DNA from 2 places in the Paenibacillus sp. 19GGS1-52 genome. Region 2 is predicted to be linked to the other one. Evidence: a T-box and tRNA genes for the amino acid it is inferred to sense, from the RefSeq annotation. Region 2 holds a T-box; the other holds one or more tRNA genes.
The links. The T-box of region 2 lies ahead of pheS (phenylalanine--tRNA ligase subunit alpha). A T-box ahead of a tRNA ligase gene usually reads a tRNA of that ligase, here a tRNA-Phe.
Positions count from the first base shown of each region.

Region 1: it encodes a tRNA-Phe, which carries the amino acid that the T-box ahead of pheS (phenylalanine--tRNA ligase subunit alpha) is inferred to sense. The anticodon was not compared.

Region 1 is NZ_CP059724.1:148,741-157,841, forward strand. It holds gene H1230_RS00650 (acyltransferase) at 1-269, opposite strand, end outside; gene H1230_RS00655 (acyltransferase) at 357-863, opposite strand; gene ppaX (pyrophosphatase PpaX) at 860-1,513, opposite strand; gene lgt (prolipoprotein diacylglyceryl transferase) at 1,520-2,551, opposite strand; gene hprK (HPr(Ser) kinase/phosphatase) at 2,565-3,503, opposite strand; gene H1230_RS00675 (ABC transporter ATP-binding protein) at 3,713-4,834, opposite strand; gene H1230_RS00680 (PucR family transcriptional regulator) at 4,945-6,039, opposite strand; tRNA gene H1230_RS00685 (tRNA-Lys) at 6,234-6,306, opposite strand; tRNA gene H1230_RS00690 (tRNA-Tyr) at 6,314-6,399, opposite strand; tRNA gene H1230_RS00695 (tRNA-Phe) at 6,409-6,481, opposite strand; tRNA gene H1230_RS00700 (tRNA-Asp) at 6,544-6,621, opposite strand; tRNA gene H1230_RS00705 (tRNA-Thr) at 6,636-6,711, opposite strand; tRNA gene H1230_RS00710 (tRNA-Val) at 6,743-6,818, opposite strand; tRNA gene H1230_RS00715 (tRNA-Met) at 6,828-6,904, opposite strand; tRNA gene H1230_RS00720 (tRNA-Ser) at 6,932-7,023, opposite strand; rRNA gene H1230_RS00725 (23S ribosomal RNA) at 7,106-9,101, opposite strand, start outside.
Region 2 is NZ_CP059724.1:5,150,046-5,159,146, forward strand. It holds gene pheT (phenylalanine--tRNA ligase subunit beta) at 1-527, opposite strand, end outside; gene pheS (phenylalanine--tRNA ligase subunit alpha) at 871-1,905, opposite strand; T-box leader at 1,967-2,216, opposite strand; gene H1230_RS23930 (hypothetical protein) at 2,588-5,143, shown strand; gene H1230_RS23935 (efflux RND transporter periplasmic adaptor subunit) at 5,187-6,755, shown strand; gene H1230_RS23940 (ABC transporter ATP-binding protein) at 6,752-7,450, shown strand; gene H1230_RS23945 (ABC transporter permease) at 7,447-8,619, shown strand; gene H1230_RS23950 (diguanylate cyclase domain-containing protein) at 9,045-9,101, shown strand, end outside.

The DNA.
Region 1 (9,101 bases), 1.8 Mb from region 2:
ATATAAATTAACCTTCGGCTATAGAACTTCCCGAGTGTCTTCCCGCCAAGGGGACGGTCAATGTAATTATAGAACAGGACGAACCCGCTTAAGAATACAAATGAAGGTACTGCAAACTGGCTGAACTTATTAATGAACAAGAACGGGTGAAACATTGAGGTATCCAGCGTCTCCGCTAATGTACGAGAGGTAGCATGAATAGCCAGCACTGCAAATATAGCGATAGCCCGATAAATATCTAGCTGTGGAATTCTTTCTTTTTGACCCATCTTTTCTCCTCCTGTCAACGCCAAAAACCCTGCAGAGGCTTGCGCTAACGCACGCAATATTTAACTGCAGAGCAGAGGTTTTATTCACTATTCTTCCGTACCGCCCTCCGCCGAAGAAGGCCGCAGCACACGCAGCGGATTCCCGCCCACAAAGGAGCCGGCCGCCACATCCTTATGCACCACAGAGCCTGCAGCAACAACCGCCCAATCTCCAATAGTAACACCAGGTAGAATGGTAGTATTAGCACCGATTAGTACATTTTCCCCGATTATCACTTCGCCGAGACGATATTCCTTAATCAGATACTCATGTGCCAGAATCGTCGTATTATAACCAATAATCGAGTTCTCCCCAACCGTTATCTTCTCTGGAAAAAAAACATCTACCATCGCCATTAACCCAAATGCCGTATGCTTTCCGACCTTCATGCCGAGGATTCGGCGGTAAATCCAGTTCTTGAGCGTTAGGATCGGACAATACCGGGCAATCTGGATAAAAATAAAATTGCGTATACCTCTCCACGGACTAACCGTACGATAAATGTACCACAGCGAGTTATGCCCTTCTACCGGATAGCGGGTTACGTTTCTCACGATTCATTCGTCCCTTGCTCTACGATACCGTATATATCCCTCATATCATGAATGATATAGTCCGGTTCATACTTGCGCAGCATCTCTTCCCCTTTGAGCGACCACGAAACCGCCGCCACGTGAACACCGGCCGCCTTGGCCGACTGAATATCCACTACACTATCGCCTACCATCAGTGTTTTACGGGGATCAACGCCAAGGTTGTGAACAGCAGTCAGTACAGGCTCTGGATGAGGTTTAGGCTCGGTAACATCCGTAACCGTCACAATTGTATCCATATATTTAAGCAGATCGAACATTTCCAGCGCCTTGATGGTTGTCGGACGGATTTTGGTAGTTACAATACCCATCTTAACTCCACGCCGTGACAGCTCCTCCAACGTCTCATTCACATGCGGGAAGGAGCGAATTAGCTCATCATGATGCTCATTATTATAAGAACGGTAAGATTTCTCCAGAATGCTTACATCCTCAAGACCAGAGAATACTCTCATCTGCTGCTGAAGCGTAGTCCCCATATGTGGAATCATCTGCTCCCGACTGAGGGGCGTTAGGGCATTCTGCTTCAGGGCATACATGAATGAACTGATGATCAGCTCGTTCGTATCGACAATCGTTCCATCCAGATCAAAAAGAACGCATTCTATCATCAGGGTTTATTGCTCCTTTTTATCCTCAGCCACAGGTTGTGCCTGCTCAGGTTGTACATCTTGGGTTGCCTTTTTCGGCGTATTCACTGCACTTTCCGGCACTACAGTATCTGCAGCAATCGGCTTACTGCACACGATAGGATCAGAATAATGTGCTTTAGTCGGACCTGTCGTCCGGCGGATAATGATGTATACAATTGCGGCAATGATAATCAATAAAGCCAGCAGCTGTGAAATACGTATATTTCCGTACGCTGGGTCCAGATAACCTTGCTTAAAGCCAAACCAGGTCATAGGCGTCCATAACTTATTTATGAGCGATGCCAGACCACTACTTCCACTAAAGCCCAAGCTGTCCGTACGCAAAGCTTCAATGAAGAACCGTCCGATAGAGTACCAGATGAAATAAGAAAGGAATATTTCGCCGGCACGCACAAATTTTTGACGACGCAGCACTAACAGTAGAGCAATACCCAATAAGCTCCACAGAGATTCATACAGGAAAGTCGGGTGATGAAAGGCATCCCCTATGTACATTTGATTAACAATAAAGTCAGGCAGATGCAGCTTATTGCGCAGGAAAGATTCCTCGACAACTCCGCCGTATGCTTCCTGGTTAACAAAATTGCCCCAGCGTCCAATCATTTGCCCCGCCAACAGTCCGGGTGCACAAATATCAATAATCCGCCAGAACGGATATCCTTTATAACGGTAATATATAATTGCGCAAATAATGGCCCCAATCAACGCACCATAAATGGCAATACCACCATTCCAGATCTTAAAGACATCCATTAAGTTATTCTTATATTGATCCCATGAAAAAGCAACATAATAAATGCGTGCGCCTATAATTGACGAAGGCACGCCTATCAACAGCATGTCCATGAAAAATTCCTGCGGAATGCCAAACCGTTTGCCTTCATAGATGGCCAGAAATAAACCCACCAGTGCGCCTAAACCTAATATCAAGCCATACCAGTGAACTGGCAGTGATCCAATAGAGAATACAATTGGATCTATTGCTAATGGAAACATATATCTCACACTCCTAATCCAGATCATCCATGTCTTCAGAAATGGTAGCTGTAAGTTTATTGGTGAATTGCAGAGCTGCATTAAAGCCCATTTGCTTTAAGCGATAATTCATGGCTGCCACTTCTATAATAACCGCAAGGTTACGTCCTGGACGAACCGGAATCGTTACAAGTGGGATATCCGTATCAATAATCTTGGTAGTTTCCTCATCCAGCCCGAGACGGTCGTACTGCTTGTCCTGCTGCCAGGCTTCCAATCTGACGACAAGCGTAATACGCTTATGATTACGGATTGCTCCCGCACCAAAGAGCGTCATTACATTAATAATACCTACTCCGCGGATTTCCAAGAGATGGCGGATAAGCTCTGGAGCAGTACCATGCAGCTGACTATCAGATGTTTGGCGAATTTCCACTGCATCATCGGCAATCAAACGGTGTCCTCGTTTAACAAGCTCTAATGCTGTCTCACTCTTACCAATTCCGCTGCTGCCGGTAATTAGCATGCCTACCCCATACACATCGCATAATACTCCATGGATGGTTGCTGAGGGGGCCAATTTGCCTTCCAGAAAGCTTGTTAACTTACTGGAAAAAATAGTTGTAGCCATCGAGCTGCGCAGCACAGGCAAGCTTTTTTCATTGCTTATATCTATTAGCTCCTGCGGCACTTCCAAACCACGTGTAATGACGATACAAGGCGTATTGTCATTACAGATCCCCAGAATACGGCTCTTCCGCTCTGCTTCAGGAAGCATTGAGAAGAACGCTAACTCTGTCTTACCTAACAGTTGCACACGCTCTTCTGGATAATATTCGAAATACCCGGCCATTTCCAGTCCGGGGCGGTTCAAGTCGTCAACCGTAATAGGTCTTTTCAGACCTTCTTGTCCGGAGATAACCTCTAATTGAAAATGTTGTACCAATTCTGATACTTTTACTTTCTTAGCCATGTATATTCGCCCTTTCGTCACCTGCGGTTTGTGCCGCTTCCCTACGTCCGGTTAGCAGTCTTTTCCATTCCAGCCGGAGGTAATTCTCCTGCTATCTTAATTGATAACGCTTATGAATGCAATCTTAATACCCATCCATTTCGAGCCGTAATAGACAAAAAAGCCACCCTTTCGGGCGGCTTTCTCAAAGGAGAGAAGACACGTATATCTTATCCCAGCAAAATGTTAAGTTCGGACTCTTTATCAAAGAGGTGAATTTTGTTCATGTCAATTGCCAGCTTTGGTTTGCTACCTTCACGAGTAGTGGAACGTCCATCTACACGAGCAATTACAGTAGTTTTACCAAGTCCGCTCAAGTAAAGAAGCATTTCATGACCCAGGTTTTCAGTAACATCAACCAGTGAAGTGAAGATTGTATTCGGTGAAGCTTCCAGGAATACAGGTTCTTCATGAATATCTTCAGGACGAACGCCCATGATCACTTCTTTGCCGATATAACCTTTAGAGCGCAACATTGTAGCTTTGCCGCCTGGTACTTCAACGTCAAGGTTATCAGCAACGAAACGAACAGCTCCACTCACTTCAGACAAAGTACCACTGATAAAGTTCATAGTCGGGGATCCGATGAATCCGGCCACAAACAGATTTGTAGGTTCGTTGTAAAGCTCTTCCGGAGAAGCTGCTTGTTGAATGATACCATCATACATAACTACGATGCGATCACCCATTGTCATTGCTTCTGTTTGGTCATGCGTTACATAGATACAAGTAGTTTCAAGGCGCTTAACCAGTTTAGTGATTTCGGCACGCATTTGACCACGAAGTTTAGCATCCAAGTTGGACAAAGGCTCATCCATCAAGAAGACTTGTGGATCACGAACGATTGCACGTCCCAAAGCGACACGTTGGCGTTGACCACCAGAAAGTGCTTTTGGTTTACGTTCAAGCAAATGCTCGATATCAAGAATCTTAGCAGCATCGCGCACTTTTTTGTCGATCTCATCTTTCTTGACTTTACGCAATTTCAAACCGAAGGCCATGTTCTGATACACGCTCATATGTGGGTACAAGGCATAGGATTGGAATACCATCGCGATATCGCGGTCTTTAGGAGCAACGTCATTAACGACACGGTCGCCAATGTACATCTTACCTTCAGTAATTTCTTCCAAACCAGCGATCATACGCAATGTTGTGGATTTACCACAACCGGAAGGTCCAACCAAAACTAGAAATTCCTTATCTTTAATATCAAGATTGATATCGATTACTGTTGCTTTATCAGAACCCGGGTATTTTTTGAAAATATGCTCTAAACGTACGCCTGCCATTGTATTTCCCCCTCGAGTCAATTAATTAATTTTTAAAAACATTTCATTTCTTATACGTTTATCTTACCCCACTAGTGCCCAGCTGGCTATTTGTAACGTTCACAAAAAACCTATTTCCTTTTCGTCACTTTATACAATAGCATGGTCAGCTTTACAATAGCAGCATCTCCAAAGCTACGTACATCCGCTCCTGTTTCCTGCTTTATCTTATCCAGACGGTACAACAGCGTATTGCGGTGTATATACAGTTTCTTGGCGGTCTCACTAACATTGCAGTCCATCTGAAAAAAAGTCTCCAAGGTCAGCAGCATCTCTCTATCCGCAAGCACAGAGGTGTAGTCTCCAATCTGACTGAGCAGCTGCTTACGGCGAGCATCAGGGATACTGTTGACCAGACGCTCCAAATGCAGCTCCCACGGCAAATGAATGTAATCACCGACTTGGAAAATGCGGCCCAATATTATGGTTTCTCTTAGCAGCGCCACCGAACCCGTCAATCCTTTAACCGGTACTATTGGTGGTGCAACTGCCAAATGAAATACGCCCACCCATTCACTGGCAATCAGCTCATGCAGACCCATACAAGTCTGTGACAGCAGATCGTCTTCGCTCTCTTCCTCATCTTCTTTATCGTCACCATCGGTGAGCAGTTCCTTACGGGCCAAAATAAGCCATTCCTTCTCCTGCAGAGGGATCAGCAGAATATCATTCTCAAAATAACTACGCAGCAATTTCATCAGCGACCGGTAGGTGATCTGGGGGCTATGTAAATTCTCACTAATAAGCAGAAACGGAACCATATCCCCAAACAACCGTCCCTTTAAAGCTACATCATCAGGAATTTCAGCATCGTCCTTCTCCTGTTCCAACTGTGAATTCAACCAGCTACTGAGCTGCCGAGCCTCCACTTCTCCTTCTTCCTTGAGTCCCGTCGCTTTGAGAGCAACTGAGAAATTTCGAGCTGCATAGTTCACTAGCTGCACTTCGAGAGGTGTAAGTTCCTCCATCTCCACCCATACTGCCGTCACACGCCCCTCATTCTCATACAGAGGAACCCAAAGTGAGCCCTCGTGAATGATGAGCTGATCCTGTCCATCTGATCCTATACCAAAAAGGGAAGCTGACTGCTGCCTCCCTAACTGCTTAATTCCGGTTTTTTTTCCGGTAAGTTGCTCCAATTTTTGACGCAATGTCTCACTATCCATCGTCACCCTACTCCACCACTTTTGCTCTTTTCGACTATTTTATCATATTTCCCAACATTTTGCGGACTTGCCGTAAAACCGCGAATGATTCTCCTATACTCTTACGCTTTGCTCATCATATAATATTCCAAAGGTTACCTTTGCAAAGCACAAAAAAGCCATCACCCTGAGGTGATGACTTTTTGCGTTAGTGATGAGCCATGAAGGATTCGAACCTTCGACACCCTGATTAAAAGTCAGGTGCTCTACCAACTGAGCTAATGGCTCATAAAACTGGTGGAGGATGATGGATTCGAACCACCGAACACTTACGTGAGCAGATTTACAGTCTGATGCGTTTGGCCGCTTCGCTAATCCTCCAAGAAAAGGTGGCTCGGAACGGAATCGAACCGCTGACACGAGGATTTTCAGTCCTCTGCTCTACCGACTGAGCTACCGAGCCATAAAATTACATGAAAATAAAGCGGAAATTTCATACTGTTCCCACTCCATTTGTGGAAAAAATGGCGGAACCGACGGGATTCGAACCCGCGATCTCCTGCGTGACAGGCAGGCATGTTAGGCCAACTACACCACGGTTCCGCATTGGTAATAAATGGTGCCGGCGAGAGGACTTGAACCCCCAACCTACTGATTACAAGTCAGTTGCTCTACCAGTTGAGCTACACCGGCACGGTGTCAAAAGTGTTCTAAATAATAAAGATGGTGGAGGCTGAGGGGTTCGAACCCCCGACCCTCTGCTTGTAAGGCAGATGCTCTCCCAGCTGAGCTAAGCCTCCGGGTATGTATGGTAGCGGCGAAGGGGATCGAACCCCCGACCTCACGGGTATGAACCGTACGCTCTAGCCAGCTGAGCTACACCGCCACACTTTATATATTTATGGAATTGAAATGGCGGAGAGAGAGGGATTCGAACCCTCGCACCGCTTTCGCAATCTAACCCCTTAGCAGAGGGTCCCCTTATAGCCACTTGGGTATCTCTCCAAACAAGTTCCATAAATAAACATACAGGAATTTGACTCCCTGAAAACTGAATCCGAATCGAATCTGCGTTTCTTGCTTGTTTGTGGATAAGCCCTCGACCGATTAGTATTGGTCAGCTCCATGCATTGCTGCACTTCCACCTCCAACCTATCTACCTCGTCGTCTTCAAGGGGTCTTACTAATTGGGAAATCTCATCTCGAGGGGGGCTTCACGCTTAGATGCTTTCAGCGCTTATCCCGTCCGTACGTAGCTACTCAGCCATGCTCCTGGCGGAACAACTGATGCACCAGCGGTACGTCCATCCCGGTCCTCTCGTACTAAGGACAGCTCCTCTCAAATTTCCTGCGCCCACGACAGATAGGGACCGAACTGTCTCACGACGTTCTGAACCCAGCTCGCGTACCGCTTTAATGGGCGAACAGCCCAACCCTTGGGACCTACTTCAGCCCCAGGATGCGATGAGCCGACATCGAGGTGCCAAACCTCCCCGTCGATGTGGACTCTTGGGGGAGATAAGCCTGTTATCCCCAGGGTAGCTTTTATCCGTTGAGCGATGGCCCTTCCATGCGGTACCACCGGATCACTAAGTCCGACTTTCGTCCCTGCTCGACTTGTAGGTCTCGCAGTCAAGCTCCCTTATGCCTTTGCACTCTGCGAATGATTTCCAACCATTCTGAGGGAACCTTGGAACGCCTCCGTTACTCTTTAGGAGGCGACCGCCCCAGTCAAACTGCCCGCCTGACACGGTCCCCGTACCCGATAAGGGCACTAGGTTAGAACCTAGATACGATCAGGGTGGTATCCCAACGTCGCCTCTGCAGAAGCTTGCGCTCCTGCTTCTTAGGCTCCCACCTATCCTGTACAGATCGTACCCAAATTCAATATCAAGCTGCAGTAAAGCTCCATGGGGTCTTTCCGTCTTGTCGCGGGTAACCTGCATCTTCACAGGTATTAAAATTTCACCGGATCTCTCGTTGAGACAGCGCCCAAGTCGTTACGCCATTCGTGCGGGTCAGAATTTACCTGACAAGGAATTTCGCTACCTTAGGACCGTTATAGTTACGGCCGCCGTTTACTGGGGCTTCGGTTCACAGCTTCGGGTTTAACCCCTAACCGCTCCCCTTAACCTTCCAGCACCGGGCAGGCGTCAGCCCGTATACTTCGCCTTACGGCTTCGCACAGACCTGTGTTTTTGCTAAACAGTCGCTTGGGCCTTTTCACTGCGGCCCCCTCGGGCTATTCACCCTACCGAGGCACCTCTTCTCCCGAAGTTACGAGGTCATTTTGCCGAGTTCCTTAACGAGAGTTCTTCCGCGCGCCTTAGAATTCTCTTCTCGCCTACCTGTGTCGGTTTGCGGTACGGGCACCTTCTCCTGGCTAGAGGCTTTTCTTGGCAGTGTGAGATCATGACGTTCGCTACTACAATTTTCGCTCCCCATCACAGCCCAGCCTTAACGATGTGCGGATTTGCCTACACATCAGCCTCACTGCTTAGACGGACACTTCCATCAGTCCGCGTCACTACCCTCCTGCGTCACCCCATCGCTCATAGCGGATTACGGTGGTACAGTAATTTCAAACTGTTGTCCTTCGACTACGCCTTTCGGCCTCGCCTTAGGTCCCGACTTACCCTGAGCGGACGAGCCTTCCTCAGGAAACCTTGGGCTTTCGGCGGATCAGATTCTCACTGATCTTTTCGTTACTCATACCGGCATTCTCACTTGTATACGCTCCAGCACTCCTCACGGTATACCTTCAACGTATATACAACGCTCCCCTACCCCAGATACAATGTATCTAGCCATAGCTTCGGTGGTGTGTTTAGCCCCGTTACATTTTCGGCGCAGAGTCACTCGACCAGTGAGCTATTACGCACTCTTTCAATGGTGGCTGCTTCTAAGCCAACATCCTGGTTGTCTGTGCAACTCCACATCCTTTCCCACTTAACACACACTTGGGGACCTTAGCTGATGGTCTGGGCTGTTTCCCTTTCGACAATGGATCTTAGCACTCACTGTCTGACTCCCGGTAATAAGTATATGGCATTCGGAGTTTGACTGAGCTTGGTAACCCTTGC
Region 2 (9,101 bases):
AGACAATCAGAACGGTTCGGCGTAAGATCGAATTCCAGTACTTCATCGTTCAAATCCAGCACCTTCGTAATATCCAGGCCAATTTCTGTTCCCTCAGGAAGGACAAGAATGCCTTCTTGCAGTTCTTTAGGCAGCAGCTTATCATTCAATCCTAATTCTTTAGCTGAACAGATCATTCCTTGCGACAGCACACCACGCAGCTTCGCCTTTTTGATATCCAGACCTGGCAGCTTGGCGCCCACAATAGCTACAGGAACCACTTGTCCAGCTTCGACATTCTTGGCACCGCAGACGATTTGCAGATCCTCACCTTGGCCTACGTCAACGATGCAGATATTCAGCTTATCTGCATCCGGATGTTTTTCCTTCGATTTCACATAACCGGTTACGATGCCGGAAAGACCTTTGTTACGGCGTTCCACACCATCAATCTCGATGCCGGCTGTAGTAATCTTCTCGGCCAGCTCCTCAGCGGTTACTCCTTCTAATGATATATAATCAGCCAACCATCTGGTTGATACTTTCATGTCCGCACTTCCTTTATGTTTCAGATGTATTTATCTACTTGCCGGTTGAGTCTAACTGTCGGGTAGGAGTACAATGACTTTCGTCAACCAACTTCTACTTAATTAAAAGACTGTTATTATTCTCCCTACAAGGAATGTTTGGACTTCCGGCCGCTGTTGTCCCCAGATTTATTTTGATTTTACCGCAAAGCGGATTAAATCCGGGGACAAAGGCGGTCGCTATCGCTCCTACAGTTCCAAAATTCCTCTCCGGTCCTTTTAACAGTTTGAACTAAGAGCAATCGGCAACCAAATTGCCTCTTATACTCCCAAACCCTGACAGCCTTACACACCCACCAAAAATCTAAACGCCCTTGAACTGCTTCACGAAACTCATGTCGTTACTATAGAAATGGCGAATGTCGTCTATGCCATATTTAAGCATCGCGATCCGCTCAACGCCCATTCCGAATGCGAAGCCGCTGAACTCGGCAGGATCATATCCGCCCATTTCCAGCACATTGGGATGCACCATGCCGGCGCCGAGGATTTCCAGCCAACCGCTTTGCTTACACAGCCTGCAGCCGTCACCGCCGCATTTAAAGCAGCTTACATCTACTTCAACGCTTGGTTCGGTGAACGGGAAAAAGCTGGGACGAAGACGAATGCCTGTATTGGCTCCGAACATCTCCTTGACGAATTGAAGCAGAGTTCCCTTCAGATCACTCATCCGAATATTGCGGCCGATGACCAATCCTTCAATTTGATGAAACTGGAAGGAGTGGGTAGCATCGTCATCATCACGTCGGAACACTTTACCCGGACAGATGATTTTGACTGGTGCTTCCCCATTCATCGCCTGCATGGTACGAATCTGTACAGGGGAAGTTTGGGTGCGCATGAGCAGATCTTCCGTCAAATAAAAGGAATCCTGCATATCACGGGCTGGATGGTTTTTGGGCAGATTTAGTGCTTCAAAGTTATAATAATCCGTCTCCACCTCAGGACCTTCAGCGACTCGATAGCCCATGCCGATAAAGATGTCCTCGATTTCTTGCACGACTCTGGTGAGGGGATGAATCCCCCCTTGCTGCAATTGGCGGCCAGGCAATGTAACATCCACTTTCTCAGCCTGCAAGCGGTTTAAGGTCTCCTCTTGTTGAAAAACCTCCTGCTTCGCGCCAATAATCTCCTCAATCGCACTTCGCACCAGATTCGCAACTTGTCCAATAACCGGACGTTCCTCCGCACTAAGACTTCCCATCCCACGCAAAACCTCTGTTAGCTCACCTTTTTTGCCTAGGTATTTCACTCGTAGATCATTCAATATCTGCGGATCTGTAACCTCCTGCAACTTAGCCAACGCTTCATTCTTCAATGCTTCCAATTTTTCTTTCATGGCTGTGTACAGCCCCCTTATAATCATTGTCTGGTTCAACAAAAAAAGGCCTTTCCTCCCGGTAAGGGACGAAAAGACCGTGGTACCACCCTTGTTAGACAGGCAACATAAGACCCATCTTACTTTACACAGGAATAACGGTCTGCGGCCGATCTCCCCTACTCTTCCACAACAAGAAAAATTGAGCGGAATTTAAGGGAACTGCTCCGGAGTGAAATTCTGCAGCTCTGTTTCGTAGAAACGCTCTCAATCATTGGCGTTTCCTCCCTGTAAGACAGGCACTGCGTACTCTTCTCCATCACTGCATTTTGTAGTTTATTCTAAAAATATAAGAATTTATATGCTTCACACGACAACTTATCCTTATATTTCTCGAAGAAACGGATGCCGCCTCTTTCAGAGGGCGGCAAAGCCGTTTCATCTTGTGTTCAAGCATCTCCTTGGCTTAAGGAGATATGTCTATTCATTATATGCAAAAACCATCGTTTTGACAAGAGAAGCAAATTTGAGCAAATCTTTATCTTTCTTTAAGCTTCCTTTAAGGTTCAAAGCCATTTATTGGAGAAATCTTCAGCAAACTTTCAGCCAGATTTGATATTTTTCCTTTCTAAGAGGGCCTGACTATCCAAGCCCCATAAGGAAGTTTCGGATAGTAAAGGTTTTTATACAGGGAGGGAAATTCATGCATAAACGAAGAAAGACGTATGCCCTAGTTCTGCTAAGCGCCGCGGTTCTTAGCCAAACTGTATCATACGGAGCATATGCAGCAACCACGGGCACTTCGGCCGTCAAAGCAGCAACGACAGCAACAGTATTCACTCTGGACAAATTAGGCTCTATTTCACTTAAGAGCAACGTTAGCACTAAGCTGACCGATGTGAGTCTGTTTGCACAGGATAGCGGCAACATACTTACATACACACTCACCTATTACAACGGCAATAGCAGCAGTGTAAATCTGATTGACTTCTTCTCCAAAGTGACTACAACAGGCGGTACTGTCATTCAGGGAAGTCCCATTACGGCCAGTGCAGCCATCAAGACAATATCCGCTAATAGCAGCCAGTCTGTGACCTATTACGTAAATGTCGGCAAAGCTACCAAAATAAACGGAGTGAAGATTTCTTTATACGGCTGGGATTTCAGCAGTGCAGATTATCAAAAAAGACTAGGAACCTTTACAGTGCCATCCACTTATTCATCCGCCGTCGCCAGAGGACAGAGTAAGAAGGTAACCCTCAGCAATCTGCCCATAACCACCAAAGCAGAAAGTCTGCAGATCTATAAATATAACGGCAAAGCATATGCCAAAATAGGCGTCAGTCTCGCAAATCTCGGTACCAAAGTACTTAGCGATACCGGACTTAAAGGATATCTAGCCTCCTCTGGGGGTTCTGTATTTGAACTGACTCTTGACGATTCTAGCAGCGGTTACAAAATACAGCCGCAAGAGAAAAAGACCCTTTATTACTTAACAGAAATCCCCTCCTATATGAAGACCGATAATATGGCATTGCTGTTTGCCCAAGAAGACACCACTTTAAAAATAGATCTTCCTGTCGTTTCCTATAAGCTGCCTGCAGCGGCTACTCCAAACCTCTCTGTAGCAGCCAATGCGATTAAGAAGCTTACAATCAACAGCAATACGGTTGAGACACAGCTAAAGAGCGCTAAAGTATATTCAGAAGATGATACCGCCAAGTGGACACTGCAATTCCGAGTGAAAAATAGCGGCAATAAAGCGGTGACTCTGCCTGCCTACGAATTTGTAGTCAAAGCCGTTGAAGGCTACAGCTTTCCGGTAGATACTACGGATTTTGCCAGCCTGACGCTAAAACCTCTTGAAGAAAAAACTATCATACTGAACGTCGATATTCCCTTAAAGCTGAACCAGGGCACACTGCAATTACAAATGACTGAGCCAGCGGTCACAGACAAGATTATTTTCCCAACGGCCTATTACCAGATCCCTTATTCCCTGCAAACCAACAATTCACTTGCTACGGAATACAGCGTAGAGAACAGCCATGGAACGTTCGGAGTAACCCTGGATTCTATTCAGAGACTGCCTTGGTCGGATGAAGATCAGGTGGTAGCCAAGATCAGCGTCCGCAACACGAAATCTACTTCCGTACAGCTTCCGACTCTTACAGGTGTCATTAAGGCTGGAGACAGCGACTTCAGCAGCACCACTCAGGTCGTAACCACAAGTACACAGACCATTCTGGGTCCGAATGAAACGACTGACTTATATGTTAAAGCCAACCTTCCTTATGCCTATAATTATCAGCAGTTGAAGATTATACTGCAGGAAACTGCCAACAACGTAACCACGAACTTCCTTTCGCTCAACACGACACAGCTGGATAATAACATCGAATCCTTAGCTGTAGGCAGTACCTTCCATATCGACATTACAGGCAAAAAAGCTGCGGTGCTGGAACGTCGAACAACCGTATATAGCGGCAGCAGCTCCAACCTGATGTACACTGAGCTGGAAATGAACAATGAAGAGTCACGCAAGTCAGATCAGGCACAGCTTGTTGCTTATTACAAAACACCAGACAATCAATATTACGAAGCAGAAGTCAGTCAGTCGACAACTGCTACCAGTCCGAACGGTAAAAATCTAGTAACCATCTGGAGCAAACTCCCGCTTAATGTGGATACCTCCCAACTGGTACTTTATATTGGCGAAGGCATAGCTGACGGAAAACTGACTGCTCTTGGCGGCACATCGACTGGTTATATCAACACGGTGGGATTATCACTTAATAAAACATCGGTAACTCCGCTTGCCAGTCTGCTAAGTCTGGAACTGTTCCCTTACAGCCTCGCCGTTACTGGTATTACTGGCACTCTAAATGAAGGTAAGGATACATTAAATATGGTTATGACCTATAACCTGTCCAAGACTGGTATCTACGAAGCAGGCACTTACGAACATAAGCTTGTGATGGAGGTAGTTGACCCTTATGGACAATCTCTTGAGAAGACTTTAACAATGGGCACCGACCTAACGGTAGGCAATTTCAAATCCTATGCAACAACGTTTAACAGTAATCTTTACAAGACGTTAACCGGAGGGAATATCCGCGTCAATATTTACGACGAGTTCCAGGGTGAGCGAATTCTGCTGGGTACTCAAAACTATAACCTCACTTACGAGGCTACGCCAAAGTCGGCAACTACAGAGAATACAGATACCACTACTGATACTGACACCAGCACCAACTAAGTGTTATATGCCAAGAAATCTGATAGATATGTGGAGGATAGAAATGAAGAAGAAAAAAGTGTTGCTCTGGACGATTGGGGTAGTGGCTGTAGTGACGGCTGGACTGCTGGTGTATACGTTTCTTCCCGATAAAAATAGTCAGGCTGCTGAAGTACCCGTTAATACAGCTACAGTTACGAAAGGTGATATTGTTGTCAGTGTATCCGGAGCCGGAGCCGTAACGGCTACCGAGACTAGCAAAGTTAAAACGAAGGATTCCGGAAAAGTAGCAGAGGTTCTTGTTGAACAAGGAGATGTCGTCAAGAAAGGTCAGACTCTGATCACCTTCGAAGGCGATGATCTAAGCGACAATCTTACCCAAGAGAAAACCTCCCTTCAATCGCTTCAGTCTGATCTTGAAGATAAGCAGGAGTCATACAAGAAGCTGGCACAGGCCGGAGCTTCAGAGGATGATCTATCTACAGCTAAACGTTCGATTGAAAAAGCAAAAACAGACATCACTACCCAAATCGAAAAAATAGCCTCTGTAGAGGAAGATATGGTCCCTCCCGATGCGCTGACCGCTCCGATCGACGGAACTATAACTGTAGTTAATATCGCTAGTGGTGAACAAGCCATGGATGGCTCTGAGCTGATCGACATTACCGATTACGCCAACCTGAGCGTCATTGTGCAAGTAGATGAATTGGACATTCCTACTGTTAAGGAAGGTATGCCAGCCACCATTACATTGGATGCCCTCCCAGATAATGAATTTAAGGGAACTGTCACGGATATTGCTGAGGAAGGTGTAACCACAAACGGTGTGTCCCTATTCGATGTTACAGTGGGCTTAACAACATCTGAAAGTGCCCGTGTAGGGATGTCCGCTGAAGTTTCCATCACAACAGCAGAGAAAAAGGATGTATTACTCGTACCTATTGAAGCTGTTCAGGAAAGAAACGGCACACATACTGTAGCCATACCAGTAGCAGCCGGAACAGCTACCGGAACAACTGGAGCCCCAGGTGCTGCAACCGATGAGGGCCAGGCACCTATGCCTAGCGGCGCTCCTGGTGCTGCTGAAGGCGGGGTTATGCCTAGTGGTGCGCCAGGTGCTGCTGGCGGCGCGATGTCTGGCGGAACAGGTACCGGCGGTACTGGTAGTGGAACGGGTTATGGTGGGACACGCACACGCGGTAGCGGTACTGGTAGTGGGACGGGTTATGGCGGAACACGCACGCGAGGTACTGGCGGCGTTATGCCTAGCGGTGCACCTGGTGCTGCTGGCGGAACAGCTTCTTCCACAGGCAATAAGGACCAATGGGCAGGGGGCAGCAGCGCTCAGTCAGGAGGAACACGTGGCACTGCTAATCAGCAGATGGTTACTGTAGAAGTGGGCATTCATGATGAGAGCAGCATTGAAATTGTCAGCGGACTTAGTGAAGGGGACGAAGTCATTATTCCTACCGTAATCTCTACTAACACTGGTACAGCAGCCACTGAAGTACAAACCCCAGGAGGCATGGGCGGATTTGGCGGTACTGGTGGCGGGTTTAGCGGCGGTACTGGTGGTGGCTTTAGTGGAGGTACCGGAGGTGGCGGTGGTTTTAGCGGAGGTGGCGGTAGATGAGTGCTTCAGAACCGCTTATCCAAGTTAACAACATGACCCACGGTTACAAAATGGCTGGTGAGACAATGACGGTACTGAAGGATTTGAGCTTTACGATTGATTTTGGCGAATTTGTAGCCATCATTGGCCCTTCAGGTTCCGGTAAATCCACGCTGATGAACATGCTCGGCTGTCTGGATATTTCCGATGAAGGAAGTTATCTTCTGGACGGACAGGAGGTCCGAAAGTTATCCGACAATAAGCTCGCGGCGATCCGCAATGAGAAGATCGGCTTTATCTTCCAAAGCTTTAACCTGCTGCCCAAGCTATCTGCTGCTGAGAATGTGGAACTGCCGCTTATCTATCGCGGTCTTTCCCACCGGGAACGAAAACAGCTGGCACATGAAGCTCTAGTTAAAGTAGGTCTGGAGGATAGAATGCACCATCGGCCTTCTGAGCTTTCGGGTGGTCAGCAGCAGCGCGTGGCAATAGCACGGGCGATGGCGGGTTCTCCCCCTATTCTGCTTGCTGATGAACCCACCGGAGCGCTCGACACGCGGACCGGACAAGAAGTCATGCAAATGATTCAAGAATTGAACAAACAGGGTCACACCATCATCTTGATTACACATGACCTAGAAATTGCCAACCAAGCGAAACGTATTATTCGTATACAGGACGGCAACCTCGTTGAGGATCGGAGGAATGCTAGGTGAAATTGTATCAAAGTATGAGGATGGCGTTAAAGAGCATCAGCAGTAGTAAAGTAAGAGCTTTTCTAACGATGCTGGGTATTATTATCGGTGTGTCGTCTGTCATCATACTCGTTTCTGTAGGCCAGGGTACTACTTCACAGATCACAGAGCAGTTAAACGGACTCGGTACGAATCAGCTAACCGTGAACATTACGGGTCGTGGAGCAACAACCTCGCTTACCTATAAGGAGGCATTGGCGCTCGGGGATATTGAAGGTGTCGAGAATGTCGCGCCTGTGATCACCGGCAACGTTACAGCCAAGCATAATACTGATAATGTAAGTGTCTCTGTCGAGGGAATTACTCCCTCGTATGAAGATGTTAAGGATTTTCACGTGCAGGCTGGACGCTTTTTGCTCGATATTGATACAGAATATCGACAAAAAGTTGCTCTGATCGGCTCGAGCACAGCGGAAGATTTGTTCGGTACCGATAGTCCTGTAGGTCAAAAGGTTCAATTGAACGGAATTAGCTATAAAATAGTCGGTCTGCTGGAAACGAAGGGCTCCAGTCTTAATAGTTCCAACGACGATAAGATTCTGATTCCTATCTCCACAGCGGAACGCCAACTGCAGAGCAAAGGAGTTCGCTCCATCACGGTTGCTACAACGACTGCGGACACTGTAACGACAGTCAAGGATAAGTTGGAAAGCTTGCTGAATGTCAAATTCAATAATGCGGATAACGCCTTTACTGTATTTGACTCTCAGGAAATGCTGGAAACAGTGAATTCCACTACGGATACACTTTCTATGGCATTGGCTGGTATCGCCGGTATTTCCTTGTTCGTTGGCGGCATCGGAATCATGAATATCATGATTGTATCCGTCAATGAAAGAACCCGAGAAATCGGTATCCGCAAAGCCATAGGCGCCAAAAAATTCGATATTCTGGCCCAGTTCATGATCGAGTCCATCGTGCTCAGCGGCTTGGGTGGATTCATCGGAGTCGGGATTGGCGTTGGCGGCAGTTGGCTACTTGGAAAGTACTCTCCACTTACGGTATCCATTGCCTGGGACATGGTACTTATCTCTTTCATTTTTTCCTTGTTAATCGGTGTGATCTTCGGTATGATGCCGGCTAACAAAGCCGCACGGTTACGTCCAATTCATGCCTTGCGCAACGAATAAACCTCACCTAAATAAGCAGCAAAATCTAGCAATACTCCAAAAAACTGTCCCTGTCATCTTTATGACTGTGGACAGTTTTTTTATATCTTAGAGTGTATCGTTTGCGATAAGTCTGGGTAATAAGACTCAAGGGTTTGAATATGATAGAGGCAATAGTACATACATAGTTCTTTGTAATTACATCAAAATATCCATATTTACCATATTAAAGTATTTATTGTTCATCCTTCTACGATATCATTATTATTATATGTCAGGTAATTGCTCTATATATGGGACGTCCTATATACTTGATAATAAGAAGCCACGGACTCACATATGAATGATGTATTCTCCCTTGCCTTCTCACAGATAGATTGCTTCCGAATGCTCATAGTAACGGTGCGATAAGATTGTCATAAGTCTTATGCGGGGAGAGGATAACAGTGACTGGTTTCGCAGAGGTCAAAATAACACGCAGATTAATCCTTTTGTTCGCTGCT